4 regions of the Streptomyces sp. AF1A genome follow, and region 3 is predicted to be linked to each of the others. Evidence: riboswitches for the same ligand, from Rfam matches in the RefSeq annotation. Region 3 holds a riboswitch; each other region holds the start of a gene.
The links. A riboswitch is a leader RNA that binds a small molecule or an ion and turns the genes downstream of it on or off. The one in region 3 is predicted to bind cobalamin.
Positions count from the first base shown of each region.

Region 1: it holds a riboswitch for cobalamin, as region 3 does, so the genes downstream of both, ACLU3S_RS11435 (CbtB domain-containing protein) here and ACLU3S_RS12280 (ribonucleoside-diphosphate reductase subunit alpha) in region 3, are expected to answer to the same signal.
Region 2: it holds a riboswitch for cobalamin, as region 3 does, so the genes downstream of both, ACLU3S_RS26005 (prenyltransferase/squalene oxidase repeat-containing protein) here and ACLU3S_RS12280 (ribonucleoside-diphosphate reductase subunit alpha) in region 3, are expected to answer to the same signal.
Region 4: it holds a riboswitch for cobalamin, as region 3 does, so the genes downstream of both, ACLU3S_RS19330 (cobalamin biosynthesis protein) here and ACLU3S_RS12280 (ribonucleoside-diphosphate reductase subunit alpha) in region 3, are expected to answer to the same signal.

Region 1 is NZ_JBLEBI010000026.1:47,811-51,996, forward strand. Features, by position in the region: gene ACLU3S_RS11425 (histidine phosphatase family protein) at 1-278, shown strand, start outside; gene ACLU3S_RS11430 (CbtA family protein) at 501-1,253, opposite strand; gene ACLU3S_RS11435 (CbtB domain-containing protein) at 1,276-1,497, opposite strand; cobalamin riboswitch at 1,534-1,679, opposite strand; gene ACLU3S_RS11440 (LysR substrate-binding domain-containing protein) at 1,792-2,757, opposite strand; gene ACLU3S_RS11445 (YeiH family protein) at 2,853-3,950, shown strand; gene ACLU3S_RS11450 (lysoplasmalogenase family protein) at 4,107-4,186, opposite strand, start outside.
Region 2 is NZ_JBLEBI010000122.1:65-4,250, forward strand. Features, by position in the region: partial or broken gene ACLU3S_RS25995 (energy-coupling factor transporter transmembrane component T) at 1-791, opposite strand, end outside; gene ACLU3S_RS26000 (SCO2322 family protein) at 877-1,527, opposite strand; gene ACLU3S_RS26005 (prenyltransferase/squalene oxidase repeat-containing protein) at 1,524-2,741, opposite strand; cobalamin riboswitch at 2,858-2,987, opposite strand; gene ACLU3S_RS26010 (phosphotransferase) at 3,047-3,718, shown strand; gene ACLU3S_RS26015 (protease pro-enzyme activation domain-containing protein) at 3,827-4,186, opposite strand, start outside.
Region 3 is NZ_JBLEBI010000030.1:9,903-14,088, forward strand. Features, by position in the region: gene ACLU3S_RS12280 (ribonucleoside-diphosphate reductase subunit alpha) at 1-1,438, opposite strand, end outside; cobalamin riboswitch at 1,562-1,694, opposite strand; gene ACLU3S_RS12285 (GNAT family N-acetyltransferase) at 1,740-2,246, opposite strand; gene mctP (monocarboxylate uptake permease MctP) at 2,320-3,948, opposite strand; gene ACLU3S_RS12295 (DUF3311 domain-containing protein) at 3,945-4,186, opposite strand, start outside.
Region 4 is NZ_JBLEBI010000067.1:2,879-7,064, forward strand. Features, by position in the region: gene ACLU3S_RS19315 (lysozyme) at 1-386, shown strand, start outside; gene ACLU3S_RS19320 (inorganic phosphate transporter) at 531-1,781, shown strand; gene ACLU3S_RS19325 (hypothetical protein) at 1,819-2,046, shown strand; cobalamin riboswitch at 2,189-2,329, shown strand; partial or broken gene ACLU3S_RS19330 (cobalamin biosynthesis protein) at 2,427-3,339, shown strand; gene ACLU3S_RS19335 (cobyric acid synthase) at 3,336-4,186, shown strand, end outside.

The DNA of each region.
Region 1 (4,186 bases), on a different contig from region 3:
AGGCCCTGTGCGAGAGGGTCGCGCGGTGGCTGGAGGGAGCGGGGGCCCTCGAGGGTCGTGTGCTCGCCGTGGTCGAGCCGGAGGTGGTGCGGGCGGCGATCACTGAAGCGCTGGACCTGCCCGCCGCTGTCTTCTGGCGCCTCGATGTGGCACCGCTCACGGTGACCGAACTCAGCGGCCGGGCCGGGCGCTGGAATCTGCGGCTGGGGCGCCCCCTGGCCGTGCCGGACGCCGACGGGAACGCGGCCGCCGGCGTTCCGGACGCGGGATGCCGGTGACGGCGCGGCAGCGCCGCCGACCCGCTGCCTCACGGCCACCGGGGAGGATGCGGCACGGCCGGGAGTTGTGACCGCTCCGTTCCTCTGCCCCCCGGCCGGGTGGTTCGCGTCCGGCCGAGCCGCCTGCCGAGCCGTACCCGCTCTTCCGTGCGACTCGCTGTCCAAAGAACGCCAGAGGGCTCTTCGGATGATTCCGATGAGCCCTCTGTGGTCCGGAAGGAATCAGTGCGCGGCCGGAACCCCGTTGCCGCCCGGGGCTGTTGCCGGCTTGGGGTTCAGCAGGCATTCCGCCAGTTCACCGAAGAGCAGGCCGAAGCCGGCCCACAGGACGGACTGGACGGCCAGCGCGGAGAGCCGGAAGCGCCACAGCAGGGTGGCCGGGAAGTCCTTCGGCACCTCGTTGACGACGGGCAGGAACGCGTAGGCCAGGCCGACCAGCGCGGCGAACGCGGCCACCGCGACGACCGTGGCCCACCAGGTGCCCAGGTGGGGCGCGAGGCGCTTGCCCAGGATGGTCGCGAACACCGCGAGGAGCACGCTGAGCAGCATCATCAGGAAGTACAGGGCGGTCCGCCTGCCGATGGTGTCGGGCTCACCGACCGAGGGCGGGTTGGCCGGGTACTTCAGGAACGGCACGACGTAGACGGCGAGCAGGGCGCAGCCGGACAGCAGCAGCGCGGTCGCCCGCGGAGTGAAGCGTCCGACGCGGCCGAGCGCGACGCAGTAGGCGAGCGCGGCGATGCCGCCGAAGGCGACGCCGTAGACGAGGACGCCGGTGGCCAGACCGGCGGTGGACTGCAGGGAGCGGGAGACGACCTCCATCTCGTGCTCGTGGGAGTGGGCGTCCTCGAAGGCGATCGCCCTGTCGACGCTCGGCTCACCGAGGAGGTAGGCCACGACGAGGGCGAGCACGCCGGCCGCGAGGCCGGCGAGCATGCCCCGCACGAGGAGGCCCCTTACCGTTGCCGAGTTCATGAGCGTGTGCTCTCCCCCGGGCTCAGTGGCAGGGGAAGCCGAGCAGGTGACGGGCGTCGTGCACCCACTCGTGGACGCCGGTGCCGTTGAACACGGAGGTGGCACCCTGCTCGGCGCCCACGAAGTAGAGCAGGACCAGCATCAGGATGCCGAAGAAGACCGCCCAGGGCGCTATCGCCTTCAGCGGAAGCTTGGCGGGGATGGCGGGAGTGGTGGCTGTCGGCTGAGCGACGGTCTGCGCCATGGCAGAACCTCCTCTGGGAGTTCGCGTCCCATCTCGGTGGTGCACAGGACGACGGCCACGGGTCTGACTCACGCAACGCCCCAGGAGGGCGCCCCGCATACAGTGGCGCGACCGTGCCGGATTCCCACCGGCTTCCGTCTCGCCGTCGTCGATATCGGACAGACCGTACCGTGTGGCGTGGGCGCGGCCAAGACCGCGTCCGCCCGACGTGATCTTCCTCATGGGCTTTTGGTGGACGCCCGCACGACGAAGGCGCGCGTGTCTTCCCTCGGGCCGGTTGCCCGCCGGCAGGCTCTACGTGAGGGGCCGGCGCTCGCCGGTGGCCTCGCGGCGTGCCACTGTGACCAGCTCCGCCGCCGGGCCCACCAGGCGCCGCCCGGTCGGCCAGACCGCGCGCAGGTCGCGCGTGAGGTCGACGCCCGCGACGTCCACGCCGATCAGCCGGCCCTCGGCGATGTCGCCCTGGACGGCCAGTTCGCTCAGGACGGACGGCCCGGTGCCGGCGATCACCGCGCCGCGCACGGCGGCCGTCGAGCCGAGCTCCACCAGGGGCCGCACGCGTTCGCAGCCGGCCAGGTGCAGGGCGCGGTCCAGGGTCTGCCGGGTGCCGGAACCGCTCTCGCGCAGCACCAGCGGCGCACGGGACAGCTCCTGTGCCGACAGCGGTTCGCGTCGCCGTGCCCACGGGTGTGCGGGGTCGACCACGACGACGAGCCGGTCCTCGGCCACCTGCCGCGTGGACATCACGCGGGACAGGTGGGGCCCCTCGATGAACCCGACGTCGGCCTCGCCCGACTCGACCAGCTCGGGCACGTGCCCGCTGTTGGTCACCTGCAGCCCGATGTACAACTCGGGCCGACGGGCGCGCAGTTCGCTGATCCAGGCCGGCAGCAGGTACTCCGCGATGGTCAGGCTCGCCGCGACGCGCAGTTCGGCCTCCCGCCGGTCACGCAGCCTGACCGCCCCGGCGAGCAGTTCGTCCAGCTCGTCCATGACCCGCCGGGCGTGTCCGGCGACCACCTGCCCGGCCAGCGTCAGCCGGGAGCCGCGGCGGGTCCGGTCGACCAGCACCAGCCCCAGCCCGCGTTCCAGCGTGGACAGCCGGCGGCTGGCGGACGGCTGGGAGATCCGCAGCCGCTCGGCGGCCCGGCCCAGGCTCCCCAGGTCGGCCACGAGGACGAGGAGCCGCAGCGACTCCAGGTCGGGCGTGCGCGGGGGGACGGGGACGGGACGGGAAAGCGGCGCCGAGGAGTCTGTCACAGCGCCAGCGTATGAGCCAGTCATGCGTCTGCGCTATGACCTCCTGCTCGATCGGGGACTACAGAGCGTGCGTCGCGCCGCCCAGGATGGTGATCATGAAGGACGCCAGCCTCCCCCGATCAGCCACCACCCGCCCTCCGCGCCTGGCCGCGCGACTTGCAGGCTTCGCCGGCCGGCTGCCCGGGCTCGCCCTCGCCGTCGGTGTCGCCCTCGTCGCAACCGCGGTCGGCCGCCTGGCACCCGTCGTCGGCGGGCCGGTGAGCGGAATCGTGCTCGGCGTGCTGGTGGCGCTCGCGGTGCGTCCCGCGGACCGGCTGCGGCCAGGCATCGCCTTCGCCGGGCGCGAGGTGCTGCAGGCCGCGGTGGTGGTACTGGGTGCGCAGCTCTCCCTGGGCCAGGTGCTGCGGGTCGGTGCCGGCTCGCTGCCGGTGATGATCGTGACCCTCGCGGTCTGCCTGGCCGCGGCGTACGGGATCGGGCGCCGCCTGGGTGTGGTCCGCGACCTGCGGACGCTGATCGGCGTGGGCACCGGCATCTGCGGCGCCTCCGCGATCGCCGCGGTCACGCCGGTCATCGGCGCGGCCGAGGCGGAGGTGGCGTACGCCGTGTCCACGATCTTCGTCTTCAACATCGCCGCGGTGCTGGCCTTCCCCGCCCTCGGGCATCTGCTGGGGCTGGGCCAGCACGCGTTCGGCCTGTTCGCGGGCACCGCGGTCAACGACATGTCGTCGGTGGTCGCGGCCGCCACCACCTACGGCGGCCCGGCGGCCGACTACGCGGTGGTGATCAAGCTGACCCGCACCCTGATGATCATCCCGGTCTGCCTCGGCCTCGCCGCCCTCGCCCGCCGGCGCGCGCGCACGGCGGACGCGGCGAACGACGCCGACGGGGGCGGTCCCGCGCGTCATCGTCCCGGCCCGGTGCGCGTGGGCCGGCTGGTGCCGTGGTTCCTCACCGGCTTCATCCTCCTGGCGGGCGTGAACACGGCCGGCCTCGTCCCGTCCCGCGCCCACGCCCCGCTCGGCGCGCTCGCCGTCTTCCTGATCACCGTCGCCCTGTCCGCGATCGGCCTGTCCACCGAACCCTCCCGGCTGCGCCGGACCGGCCCCGCACCCCTGCTGCTCGGCGGCTGCCTGTGGCTGGTGGTGTCCGCCACCAGCTTGGCCGTCCAGTTCCTGACCCGGTACCTGTGACCGCCGCGCCGGGAACGACGCACAGCCCCGCCGGCATCGGCCGACCCCGGGCGGGCACGCGACGCGGCCCTCGGCCGAAGCGCTCCCGACGACGTGTTCCACCGCGAGGGCCCTGCGGTGCGCCGAGCAGCCTCGCGAACGGCGCGGCGACGGGCGTCAGTCGCTCGCGCGGGTCACGAACGTCCCCCGGCGAGCAGTGGGCGTCCCCTCGGACCGGCGTGCCTGCGCGGTGGTGA
Region 2 (4,186 bases), on a different contig from region 3:
GCGGCGCCGGCGCCGGTGAGCAGCAGCGGGACGCCGTAGCCGCCGCCCTCCGCGGTGAGCAGCCCGTACGTCCCCGCGCACACCCCGAGCAGGCCGCCGAGGGTGAGCGCGGCCGTCGTACGCCGGACCCGGGCGGGGACCTCGGCGGTACGGCCGTAGCCGCGGGCCTCCATCGCGGCGGCCAGCGCGACCGAGCGCTCCAACGCGCCCTCCAGCACCGGCAGTCCGACCTGGAGCAGCCCGCGCACGCCCCGGTCCGGGCGGCCGCGCAGCCGGCGCGCGGCGCGCAGACGCCGGACGTCGGCGATGAGGTGGGGCGCGAACGTGAGGGCGACGACCACGGCCACGCCCGTCTCGTACAGGGCGCCGGGCAGCGACTTCAGCAGGCGGGACGGACTGGCGAGGGCGTTCGCGGCGCCGACGCAGATCAGGAGGGTGGCCAGTTTCAGGCCGTCGTACGCGGCGAAGACGAGCGCCTCCGCGGTGACCGTGCCGCCCAGCCGGATGCCCTGCGCCCAGTGCGGGAGCGGGACTTCGGGGAGGGTGAGGACGGGGTGGGTGCCGGGGATGGGGGAGCCGAGCGCCACCGCGAAGACGAGGCGGATGAGGAGGACGGCGAGGGCGAGCCTGGCGAAGGCGGTGTAGGAGCGGGACCAGGGGGCGGGGGAGCGGTGCGTGGCCACGACGTACGCCGATGTGACGACGAGGAGGGCGAGGAGGAGGGGGTTGGTGGTGCGGGTGGCGGCGGTGCCGAGGGATATCGCCCACAGCCACCAGGCACCCGGGTGCACGGGGGCACGGTACGGGTGCCGGGCGGCGGGCTCACCGGCCGGCCGGTGCGGGGTGCCGCCGTACGACGGCCCGCGGTCGCGCCGGCTAGGCACGGTTGCGCCGCCGCGCCTGCCATACCGCCGCCCCCGCCAGCAGGGCGACCGCCGCCGCGCCGATCGGCAGGCCCAGCGAAGGGCCGCCGTCCGAGGCGCCCTTGCCCTTGCCGGCAGCGGTCCCGCGCGCCGGCTCTCCCGCCGCCACCTGCTCCCCGCACCCCTTGTGCGGATACCCGGCGATCGCGCACAGCAGGGCGTTGGAGTCGTAGCGCAGGGGACCCGCGACCGCGGCGAGGGCGTCGGCCGTCGTCGCGTCCGGGCGGACCCGCGCGCAGGCGGTGCGCGGGGCGGGCGGGGTCTCGCCGGACGGGGCGTCCGCCGGTGTGCCGAAGTCGAGGACCAGGGCCACCCGCTTCGTGCCGGACGTGGCGGCCGTGCCCGCGCAGATCGTGCCGAAGTCCGCCGTGCCGCGCGGCCGGGTCGCGTCCGCGGAGTCCGCGCTCACCGCGAAGCGGAAGCCCTCCACGGCGCCGTCGTCGGGGCGGACCGTCGACGGGCCCTGCGTGGCGTAGGTCCAGTGGCCGCCGCCGCGCTCCCAGAACGACCAGTAGCGGTAGCCGGTGGCCTGCGCCGGCGCGGCACCGAGCAGCAGGGCGAGGGCGGCCACCAGGACGGGCGCGGCACGGCGGACGGCGGTCACGGCTGCCGCTTCTTCCGGGCGCTGAGCAGGAAGCCGATGCCGATGCCCGCGACGAGGCCGACGCCGACGACCCACCAGACGCCGGCGTGCGAGCCGTCGCGGGACGCCTCGGCGTGCCGTGCGGCGGCCTTGTCCATGTGCGGGGCGGGACCGAGGTCGTTGAGGGACCGGACCAGGCTGGTGCCGCCGAAGTCGCCCGGCTGCGCGCCGACCGCGTGCGCGGCGAGGATCAGCTGCGCGTACGCGGCCGGGCCGCTCTGGGACGCCCACTGGGTGGCGTTCTTCTCCAGCCAGGCGTACGCCTTCTTGGCCGGCCCGGTCCGGCCGTCCGCGGCGAGGGCGACGACCGCGTCGGCCGTGTTGCCGAAGTCGGGCTGGTCCTTGGCGCCGGGGAGCGCGGACATCAGGTGGCCGCTCTTGGCGACGGCCGATGCCAGGTAGGCGCCGGCGTTGTCCGCGACCTGGGCCGGGGTGAGGTGGCCGGCCTTGGCGCAGCCGTCCTGCGCGGGGGACTTGCCGGTCCCGGTGACGAAGCCCTTGCCGAGCGCGCCCAGGACACCGGCCGCCGTCGCGTCCGCGTTGGCGAGCAACGCGCCCTTCTTGTCCGGCTGGTAGGCGAGGGCGCCGCCGCCGTCCTGGTCGCACGGGATGGACCGGGCGGCCAGCAGGTCGTAGGGGGACTTGCCGGACGGGCGCAGGCCCGCCGGGTCCGTGCCGGCCGCGGCCAGCGCGCCGATGACCACGGAGGTGGAGTTGGTGTCGCTGGGCCCGCCGGGGGAGTAGCCCCAGCCGCCGTCCTTGTTCTGCACGGACTTCAGCCAGTCCACCGCCTTCCGGACGGCGCCGCCGTGCCCGCCGACCGCCTGCAGCGCCTGGACGGCCGCGGCCGTGCTGTTGGTGTCGACCACGACCTTGCTGTCGCAGGCCTTGGCGGGAGCGGCGCGGAAGGCGGCGAAGGCGCCGTTCGCGCACTGCTGGCCGGTGAGCCAGTCCACCGCCCGCGCGGCGGGCCGGTAGCCCAGCGTCCGCTGGGCGACCAGGGTCAGCGACTGGCGCCACACACCGTCGTAGGTCGGGTCCGACTCGCCGTACAGGCCCGAGGGGATCGCCACCTTCGGGGACGCGGACGGCGACGGACCGGCGGCCGTGGCGGGTGCTGCGGCGGCCAGCACGCCTATGGCGGCGAGAGCCGCGGCACTGCGGCGGACGTTCATGAAGGCGACTGCCTCTCCCTGCGGGGAGCCGGGCAGCGCACGGGAGGGCCCCGGGCGGCTCGGCTCCGTAGACCTCGACGGTGCCGTGCGCGGCGGGCCGCCGGCGCACGTGAGCCGGTCAACGTCCCGTCCGGGGCAGTCCGGCTCACCGTGCGCGGCACGGTTCACGGTTGCGGGTCAGCGCCGGAATTGCACCGGCTTTCCCCTGTACGGGTTGTGATGACGACTCCGCCACTTTACCGGCAGCCGCGCGCGGCCCGACGGGTGGCTGTGCGCACATCGGGGCGGTGACTAGGGTCACGGTCATGACGACCACGGGGAGACTGCTGGGTTCGGGCCGTACGGCCGACGTGTACGAGATCGACGAGGCGTGGGTGCTGCGCCGGGACCGCGAGGGCTGGGGGGACGCGGCCGCCGAGGGCGCCGTGATGGCCCACGTGCGCCGGCACGGCTATCCGGCGCCCCGGGTACGGCCCTCCGCCTCGCCCACCGACCTCGTCCTGGAGCGGCTGTCCGGCCCGACGCTGCTCGGCGCCCTGCTGGCCGGCCAGGTCGGCGCGACGGAGGCCGGCACCCTCCTCGCCCGGCTGCTGCGGCAGTTGCACGCGGTACCGGGCCGGGACGCGACCGCCCCGCACCTGCGCGTGCTCCACCTCGACCTGCACCCCGACAACGTCATGCTCACCCCGGACGGCCCCCGCGTCATCGACTGGTCCAACGCCGAGGACGGCCACCCCGGCCTGGACTGGGGCATGTCGGCGCTGATCCTCGCCCAGGTCGCCCTCGCCGACGACGCGCTGGGCGAACCGGCCCGAGCCGTCCTCACCGGCCTGCTCACCGACCCGGCGGACCTCACGGCCTCCGGCCTGGCCGAGGCCCGCAGACGGCGGGCGGCCAACCCGACGATGTCCCCGCGGGAGGTCGAGGTCCTGGCGGACGCGGAGGGGCTGGTAAGGGGGCTGGGGCGGCTGGGTTAGCGTCTTCCGGTCCGCTCCGTTCCATTCCGGTGGGTTCGGCCGGGGTCGGGCCGTTCGTGCCGGTTTGATGCGGGACTGTGGCGGGGCTGTGGCGGGGTTGCAGCCGGATCAGGGAGTGGCGCCCGCCGGCCTCGGGGCGAGCTCGGGGTGCCGGAACCAGCGCAGGTAGCCGGTGGTCGGGGAGCCGAGACCGGTGGCGTCGTCGTAGCCGCGGCGGGCATGGAGGCCGAAGTCGTGGCCGAGGGTGTAGAGGAGATAGCGCTGGGCGCCCCCGGCCGTGTCGACGCCGGGGCCCTCGTCGCGTACCACGGTCAGGGGCGCCGTCCCCGCGTTCGCGGGGTGGTCGGTGACGTCGTGGAACACATGGGCGTGGGATGCGGCGAGGGCGTACAGGAGCGGGTTGGCGAAGCCGAGCCGGTGTCCGGAGGCCTGTTGGGCGTCGGCCTGGACGGCGGCGAAGGCGGGCGC
Region 3 (4,186 bases):
AGGTGATGGCCGTGCGCACCGTCTCGTCCAGCCGCGCCCAGTCCATGTCGCCGTCGCGCACGAACGCGCCGAGATTGACCGACCCCAGGTTGCAGACGGCCGTCTCGCCGTCGTTCGTGACCTCCAGGATCTCCGTGCAGAGGTTGGAGGAGTGGATGACGTGGCCAGGCTCGGCCGTCTGGTTGGCGGTGCGGTTGGCGGCGTCCTTGAAGGTCATCCAGCCGTTGCCGGTCTGCGCGAGGGTGCGCATCATGCGGCCGTACAGTTCGCGGGCCGGGATGGTCTTCTTCGCGAGCCCCTTGCGCTCCGCCGCGCGGTAGGCGGCGTCGAACTCCTCGCCCCACAGGTCCACCAGCTCCGGCACGTCCGCCGGGGAGAACAACGACCACTGCCCGTCGGCGTTCACCCGGCGCATGAACTCGTCCGGGATCCAGTGCGCGAGGTTCAGGTTGTGCGTACGGCGAGCGTCCTCACCGGTGTTGTCCCGCAGCTCCAGGAACTCCTCGATGTCGGCGTGCCAGGTCTCCAGGTACACCGCGGCCGCGCCCTTGCGCCGGCCGCCCTGGTTCACGGCCGCGACGGAGGCGTCCAGGGTCTTCAGGAACGGCACGATGCCGTTGGAGTGCCCGTTGGTGCCGCGGATCAGCGAACCGCGCGCACGGATGCGGGAGTAGGACAGACCGATGCCGCCGGCGTGCTTCGACAGCCGGGCGACCTGGTGGTAGCGGTCGTAGATGGAGTCCAGCTGGTCCAGGGGGGAGTCCAGCAGGTAGCAGGACGACATCTGGGGGTGCCGGGTGCCGGAGTTGAAGAGCGTGGGGGAGGAGGGCAGGTAGTCGAGGCGGCTCATGAGCCCGTAGAGCGCGGCGACCTCGTCGACGGAGCGGGCGGTGTCGTCCTCGGCCAGGCCGGCCGCGACGCGCAGCATGAAGTGCTGGGGCGTCTCGACGACCTTGCGGGTGATCGGGTGCCGCAGCAGATAGCGGCTGTGCAGGGTGCGCAGCCCGAAGTAGCCGAAGCGGTCGTCGGCGGCCGGGTCGACGAGCCGGTCCAGCCGCTCGGCGTGCAGCCGTACGAACGCGGCGGTCCGGTCGGCGATGAGTCCCTCCCGATGGCCCACGGCCACGGACTGGGTGAAGGTCGTCACGCCCTGCGAGGCGGCCTCGGCCCGGATGGCGAGGGTCAGCAGCCGGGCGGCCAGCCGTGAGTAGGCGGGGTCCTCGGAGATGAGCCCGGCGGCGGCCTCCGTGGCCAGCTCGCGCAGCTCCGCCTCGTCGGCATGGGCCGACCGGCCGCGCAGCGCGGCGGCGGCGACCCGGCCGGGGTCGGCGTCGGGGAGGTCGGCGGTCAGCTCGGTCAGGGTCCGCAGCACCGCGGCACCGGGACCGTCGGTCTCCAGGCCGCCGGCTGAGACCGGATCTGCTGGCGCGATCGTCACGTGGGGCTCTCCCTCGCTCGGCACGGGGCCTGGCGGAGGGCAGGGGGCAGCCACGAGCGCGCACGGCGTCGCGTCCACCGGCCCACTCCACGAGGCCCGGACGTCTCAAAGCACCCGGACCGGACGGCCGGGTGCGCTGCCGGCAGGTCCTCGGACTGACTCCTGTGCGCAGACACGCACAAGTACACCGTTGCGGGACAGTTCCGGATTCGCACCGGATTCCCCTGCGGCGACAGCGAGCATGAGCATACATCTAGTGCCGGGCTGCCGCGTCACCCCCAGATGTTGTGTCGGTCCGGCTTCACAGCGTCAACTCATAGGTGAGGAGGGTGATGTCGTCGAGGTCCGGGAGCGGGTTCCAGTCGCGCTCCGGTACGCGGGCGAAGCCCAGGCGCTCGTAGATGCGGTGGGCCGCGTGCATGGTCCGCTGGGTCGACAACACGACGGCCGTGCAGCCCCGTGTCGCCCGCGCGCGGTCGATGCAGGCGCGCACCAGGCTCTCGCCGGCGCCCCGGCCGCGGGCCGCGCGGTCGACGGCGAGCATGCGGATCTCGGCCTCGCCCGGGCGGGCTATGTCGGCCATGGGGCCGCCGCACGGCACGAAGGTGACCCCGCCGAGCAGGGTGCCGTCCCGGGTGGCCACGAGCACGTCGGCCGCGGCCGCCCGCTTGGCCACGTCGCGCAGCTCGCCCAGGTACCGGTCGCTCTCGCCGAAGTCGAGCAGCCCGTCCCGGAGGTAGGCCTGGGCGGTGATCTCCCCCAGGGCGGCGTAGTCGCCGGGCACGGCCTGCCGGATCACGATGTCCATGGCACCGAGTGTGCCGGACGGGTACGACAACGGGCCGCCGGATCCCTCCGGCGGCCCGTCGTACGAGGGGGGCCTAGTGACCGGCGCCCGCCGTCGCGGGCGGCAGTTCCACCTGGACGCCCGGGTCGCCCGCGTCGGCCGTGTAGTCCTCCGGCCGGGTCTCGTCGAGGCCCTCGGGGGCCTTCAGGGCCTTCAGGACGAAGGTGAGGACCACCGTGACCACGACGTTGAGCACGAAGGCCGTCAGGCCGATGTAGCCGATCTCGCCGATGCCCGGGATGTCCTTCGCGGAGCCGCCGAAGTGCTTCTGCGTCGGGGAGGCGACGCCGTACGCGGCGACCGTGCCGTACACCATGCCGACCGCCCAGCCCGCGAGCAGCGCCCAGCGGTGGAACCAGCGGGTGAACAGGCCGCCGACCAGGGCCGGGAAGGTCTGCAGGATCCAGATGCCGCCGAGCAGCTGGAAGTTGATGGCGACCGTCTTGTCCATGGTGAGGACGAAGATCAGGGCGCCGACCTTCACCAGCAGCGACACGATCTTGGAGACCTGCGCCTCCTGCTTCGGCGTGGCGTCCGGGTTGATGAAGTCCCGGTAGATGTTGCGGGTGAACAGGTTCGCCGCCGCGATGGACATGATGGCCGCGGGCACCAGGGCGCCGATGCCGATGGCGGCGAAGGCCACGCCGGCGAACCAGTCCGGGAACATGTTCTCGAACAGCTGCGGGATCGCCAGCTGCCCGTTGGTGACCTTCACCCCGGCCGCGATCGCCATGAAGCCCAGCAGGGCCAGCAGGCCGAGCATGAGGGAGTACAGCGGCAGGATCGTGGTGTTGCGCCGGATCACCTCCCTGCTCTTCGAGGAGAGCGTCGCGGTGATCGAGTGCGGGTACATGAACAGGGCGAGCGCGGAGCCGAGCGCCAGGGTGGCGTACGTCCACTGGCCGGCCTCCGGCGGGGCGAGCGCGCCGCGCGGCTTGCCCGTGGCCGGGTTGACCTGGCTGAAGGCGTGGCCGGCCTTGGCGAAGATGTCGTCGAACCCGCCCAGCTTGATCGGGATGTAGATGATCGCCACCGCGATGACGATGTAGATCAGCGCGTCCTTGACGAACGCGATCAGCGCCGGGGCCCGCAGACCGGAGGAGTACGTGTAGGCCGCCAGCACACCGAAGGCGATCAGCAGCGGCAGGTCCTTCACGAACCAGTTGGTGTTGTCGCCGCCGCCGACGCCCATCACGTCGAGCACCGCCTGGATGCCCACGAGCTGCAGCGCGATGTACGGCATCGTCGCGAGGATGCCGGTCAGCGCCACCGCGAGCGACAGGCCCTTCGAGCCGAACCGGCCGCGCACGAAGTCGGAGGTGGTGACGTACCCGTGGCGGTGCGAGACCGACCACAGTCGGGGCAGGAAGGTGAAGATCAGCGGGTAGACCAGGATCGTGTACGGCACCGCGAAGAAGCCGGACGCGCCCGCCGCGTAGATCGCCGCGGGCACGGCGACGAAGGTGTACGCCGTGTAGAGGTCGCCGCCGAGCAGGAACCAGGTGATCCAGGTGCCGAACGACCGGCCGCCCAGGCCCCATTCGTCCAGGGAGTGCTCGTTCTCCGCCTTGCGCCAGCGCGCGGCGAGGAAGCCCATGACCGTGACGGCCAGGAAGAAGAAGATGAAGACGCCGAGCGCGACTCCGTTGACGCCGTTGTTCACTGGGTGGCACCGCCCTTCTGCGAGGCGCGGGTGCGCTGGTCGTGCTGCCACAGCTTGTAGGCGAGCATCGTGAGCGCGGTGGAGATCAGCACCCACGCCATCTGGTACCAGTAGAAGAACGGGATCCCGATGAACGCGGGGTCCGCCTTCGCGTACGAGCCGACCCACAGCATCGCCACGAAGGGCACTACGAGACACAGGCCGATGATCACTCGGACCGGTGTCACCACCGGTGGTC
Region 4 (4,186 bases), on a different contig from region 3:
GGGCCGACGGCTGGACGCTGCCGCCCGCGCTGGACATCGAGTACAACCCGTACAACGCGAACCACCAGTGCTACGGGCTCAGCAAGCGGCGGATGGTCGACTGGATCTGGTCGTTCAGCGACGAGGTCGAGCAGGAGACCGGCCGCCGCCCGGTGATCTACACCACGGCCCACTGGTGGCGGCTGTGCACCGGCGACAGCCACGCGTTCGCGTCCCGGCACGCGCTGTGGATCGCCCGGCACGGCAGCGAGGGGCCGGGGTCGCTGCCGGGCGGGTGGCCGTACTGGACGTTCTGGCAGTACGGCACCGGGGGCGGGCTGCCGGGTGACCAGAATCTCTTCAACGGGTCGGCGGGCAGCCTGCGGGCCTTCGCGCGGGGCTGGTGACGCAAGGGGCGCCTGGGGCGACAGCGCGAAGCGGAATCCCGGCACCCCTCTACTGACACTCCGGCGCCCGACTCAGTTCATCTTCCGTTCACCCAGGTTGCCTACGTTCGTCGCGCCAATGACCTCGAACGAATGCCTGGGTAAATGGAAAGCTTCTCGCTGATCCTCGCGATTGTGGTCGTCACCGCACTCGCGTTTGATTTCACGAACGGTTTCCACGACACCGCGAACGCGATGGCGACCACCATCTCCACAGGCGCCATGAAGCCCAAGCTCGCGGTACTCATGTCCGCCGCCCTCAACCTGGTCGGCGCCTTCCTCTCCGTGGAGGTCGCCAACACGATCTCCAAGGGTCTCGTCGACGAGAGCGGTATCCGTCCCGAGGTCATCTTCGCCGCCCTGGTCGGCGCGATCCTCTGGAACCTGCTGACCTGGCTGGTCGGACTGCCCTCCAGCTCCTCCCACGCCCTGATGGGCGGCCTGATAGGCGCCGCCGTCGCCTCCGCCGGCTTCGGCGCGGTGCACGGTGAGGTGCTGGTGACCAAGGTGCTGCTCCCGGCCGTCGCCGCGCCGGTCGTGGCGGGCCTCGCCTCGATGCTGGCCACCCGGTTCTCCTACGGCATCGGCGGCGCCGAGGGCGAGGCCACCCGCAAGGGCTACCGCGCCGGCCAGATCGCCTCCGCCGGCCTGGTCTCCCTCGCGCACGGCACCAACGACGCGCAGAAGACGATGGGCGTCATCACCCTCGCGCTGATCGCGGGCGGCGCCATCGCCCCCGGCTCCAACCCTCCCACCTGGGTGATCCTCTCCGCGGGCCTGGCCATCGCGCTCGGCACCTACATCGGCGGCTGGCGCATCATCCGCACCATGGGCACGGGCCTGACCGATCTGGAGCCGCGCCAGGGCTTCGCGGCCCAGACCAGCGCCGCGACCGCGATCCTGGCCTCCTCCCACCTCGGCTTCTCCCTCTCCACCACGCACGTCGTCTCCGGCGCGGTGATGGGCGCGGGCCTCGGCCGCAAGGGCGGAGTGGTCCGCTGGTCCACCGCGACCCGCATGACCGTCGCCTGGGTCCTCACCCTCCCGGCCGCCGCGCTGGTCGGTGCGGGCGCCGAGTCCGTCACGGAGCTGGGCGACCCGGGCACCGCCGGCGTCCTGGTCTTCCTGGTCGCCGCCAGCGCCGGGATCTGGAAGTACTCCCGCCGCGACGTCGTCGACCACACCAACGTGGTCGCCGGCACCGAGGAGCCGGCCGGTGTGGTCACCACCGCCATCGCCGCGGTGACCCCGCCCCCCACGGGGGCGGTCGCCGAGGACCTGACGGCCACCATCCCCGCCCCGGCCACCGAGCCGGCCCCCGCCGCGCCGGCGGCCCCTCCGGCCGCCGCCGTCTGACCCCGGCCACTGACCCGGTTACCAAGGAAGCGTCCCCATGAAGATCGACTGGTCGGCCATCGGCTCCGTCTTCGGCGTCAGCCTCGTGTTCACGGTGGGCCTGGTGGCCCTGTTCACCCTCGGCATCAACGGCCTGGCCCGCCGCGAGAAGGCCGCGGCCCAGGGTGGCGGCGGCGCGCTGGCCGTCACCGGCGCCTACGTCTGCTTCGCGGCCTGCGCGGCGGCGGTGGTGTACGGCATCCACCTGATCGTCGCCAAGTCCTGACGCACCGCAGCGCATCGGGCAACACCCGGGCTCCCTTCCGTTTCTGACGGAGGGGAGCCTTTGCCGTGCCGGGCGGTCACGCCCGCCCCGCGATGTGGGGATCGGCACACTCTCCCCTCGCAGGTCAACGGCCAGTTGACGGCCGTTCGGGGCGCGTGGTGGACTGCCCAGGCCATGTACGGCGGCAGAGAGGAAGCCGGTGCGAATCCGGCGCGGTCCCGCCACTGTCACCGGGGAAGAACCCCGGGAGCCAGGAACTCTCACCGCCGGATCTCGTCGAACCAGGGCGTGGACACCCTGAGTGAGGACACGTATCGCGATGCTCGGCTGCCGAAGGACCCGCACCAGGACCGCTCCTGCGCCCACGGCCGACTGAGCCGATGGGTGCCGATCGCACTTACGCGTACGGCGCCGCCGCCGGCCTTCTCGGTGACCTGCTCCTGGGCGATCCCCGCCGCGGGCATCCGGTCGCCGCGTTCGGGCGTGCGGCCGCCGCCGTGGAACGCGCGTTGTGGCACGACCACCGCGGCTGGGGCGCCGTGCACGCCGCCGTGTGCGCCGGCGGCGCCGTCGCCCTCGGCACGGTTGCCGCACGCGCCGTGCGCCCCTCCCCCGCCGCCCGCGTCGCGCTGACCGCCGCCGCCGTCTGGGCGGTCGTGGGCGGCACGTCGCTGGCCCGGGAGGCGCGGACCATCGGGCGTGCCCTGGAGCGCGGGGACGTCGAGGCGGCCCGCGCCCGGCTGCCCCACCTGTGCGGCCGGGACCCGCAGGCACTGGACGCCGACGGCATCGCCCGCGCCGTGGTCGAGTCCGTCGCCGAGAACACCTCCGACGCCGTGGTGGGCGCGCTGGTGTGGGGCGCCGTGGCCGGAGTGCCGGGGCTCGTCGGCTTCCGGGCGGTCAACACCCTGGACGCCATGGTCGGTCACCGGTCCCCCCGCCACCGCCGCTACGGCTGGGCCTCCGCCCGGCTGGACGACCTCGCCGGCTGGCCGGGGGCCCGGCTGACCGCCGTGCTCGCCGGCCAGCGCGGCGAGCACGGCGGAGCACCCGAGCCCCAACGCCGAGCCGTACGCCGAGGGCGCCCGCGAAGGAGGCCTCGGCGTACGGCTCGGCGGAACCCTGTCCTACGGCGGCCGCGTCGAGCACCGCCCGGTGCTCAACGGCGCCACCGGGCGTGCGGTCCGGGTCACCGACATCGACCGTGCCGTCCGGCTCTCGCGCCGCGTCGGCCTGCTCGCGCTCGGCGTCACCCTCGCCGCGCGCCGCCTCGTGAAGGGACGTGCGAAGTGAACGGTGGTCTCCTCGTCGCCGGCACCACCTCCGACGCCGGCAAGAGCGTCGTGACCGCCGGGATCTGCCGGTGGCTGGTGCGCCGGGGCGTGAAGGTGGCGCCGTTCAAGGCGCAGAACATGTCGCTCAACTCCTTCGTGACCCGCGAGGGCGCCGAGATCGGGCGCGCGCAGGCGATGCAGGCCCAGGCCTGCCGGATCGAGCCGACCGCGCTGATGAACCCCGTGCTGCTCAAGCCGGGCGGCGAGCAGAGCAGCCAGGTGGTGCTGCTGGGCAAGCCGGTGGGCGAGCTGAGCGCGCGCGGCTACCACGGGGGGCGGCAGCAGCGGCTGCTGGGGACCGTGCTGGAGTGCCTGGAGGAGTTGCGGGGCACGTATGACGCGGTGATCTGTGAGGGGGCCGGTTCGCCCGCCGAGATCAATCTGCGGCGGACGGACATCGTGAACATGGGGATCGCGCGGAACGCGCGGCTGCCCGTGCTGGTGGTGGGGGACATCGACCGCGGGGGCGTTTTCGCGTCCTTCTTCGGCACGGTGGCGCTGCTCTCGCCCGAGGACCAGGAGCTGGTCGCCGGGTTCCTGGTGAACAAGTTCCGCGGCGATGTCTCGCTGCTGGAGCCGGGGTTGGAGATGCTCCAGGGTCTCACCGGGCGCCGTACGTACGGCGTGCTGCCGTTCCGGCACGGGCTCGGCATCGACGAGGAGGACGGCGTGAGGGTGTCGCTGCGCGGCACCGTCCGCGAGTCCGCCGTCGCTCCCCCGGTCGGCGCGGAGGTGCTGCGCGTCGCCGTGTGCGCGGTCCCGCTGATGTCCAACTTCACGGACGTGGACGCGCTGGCCGCCGAACC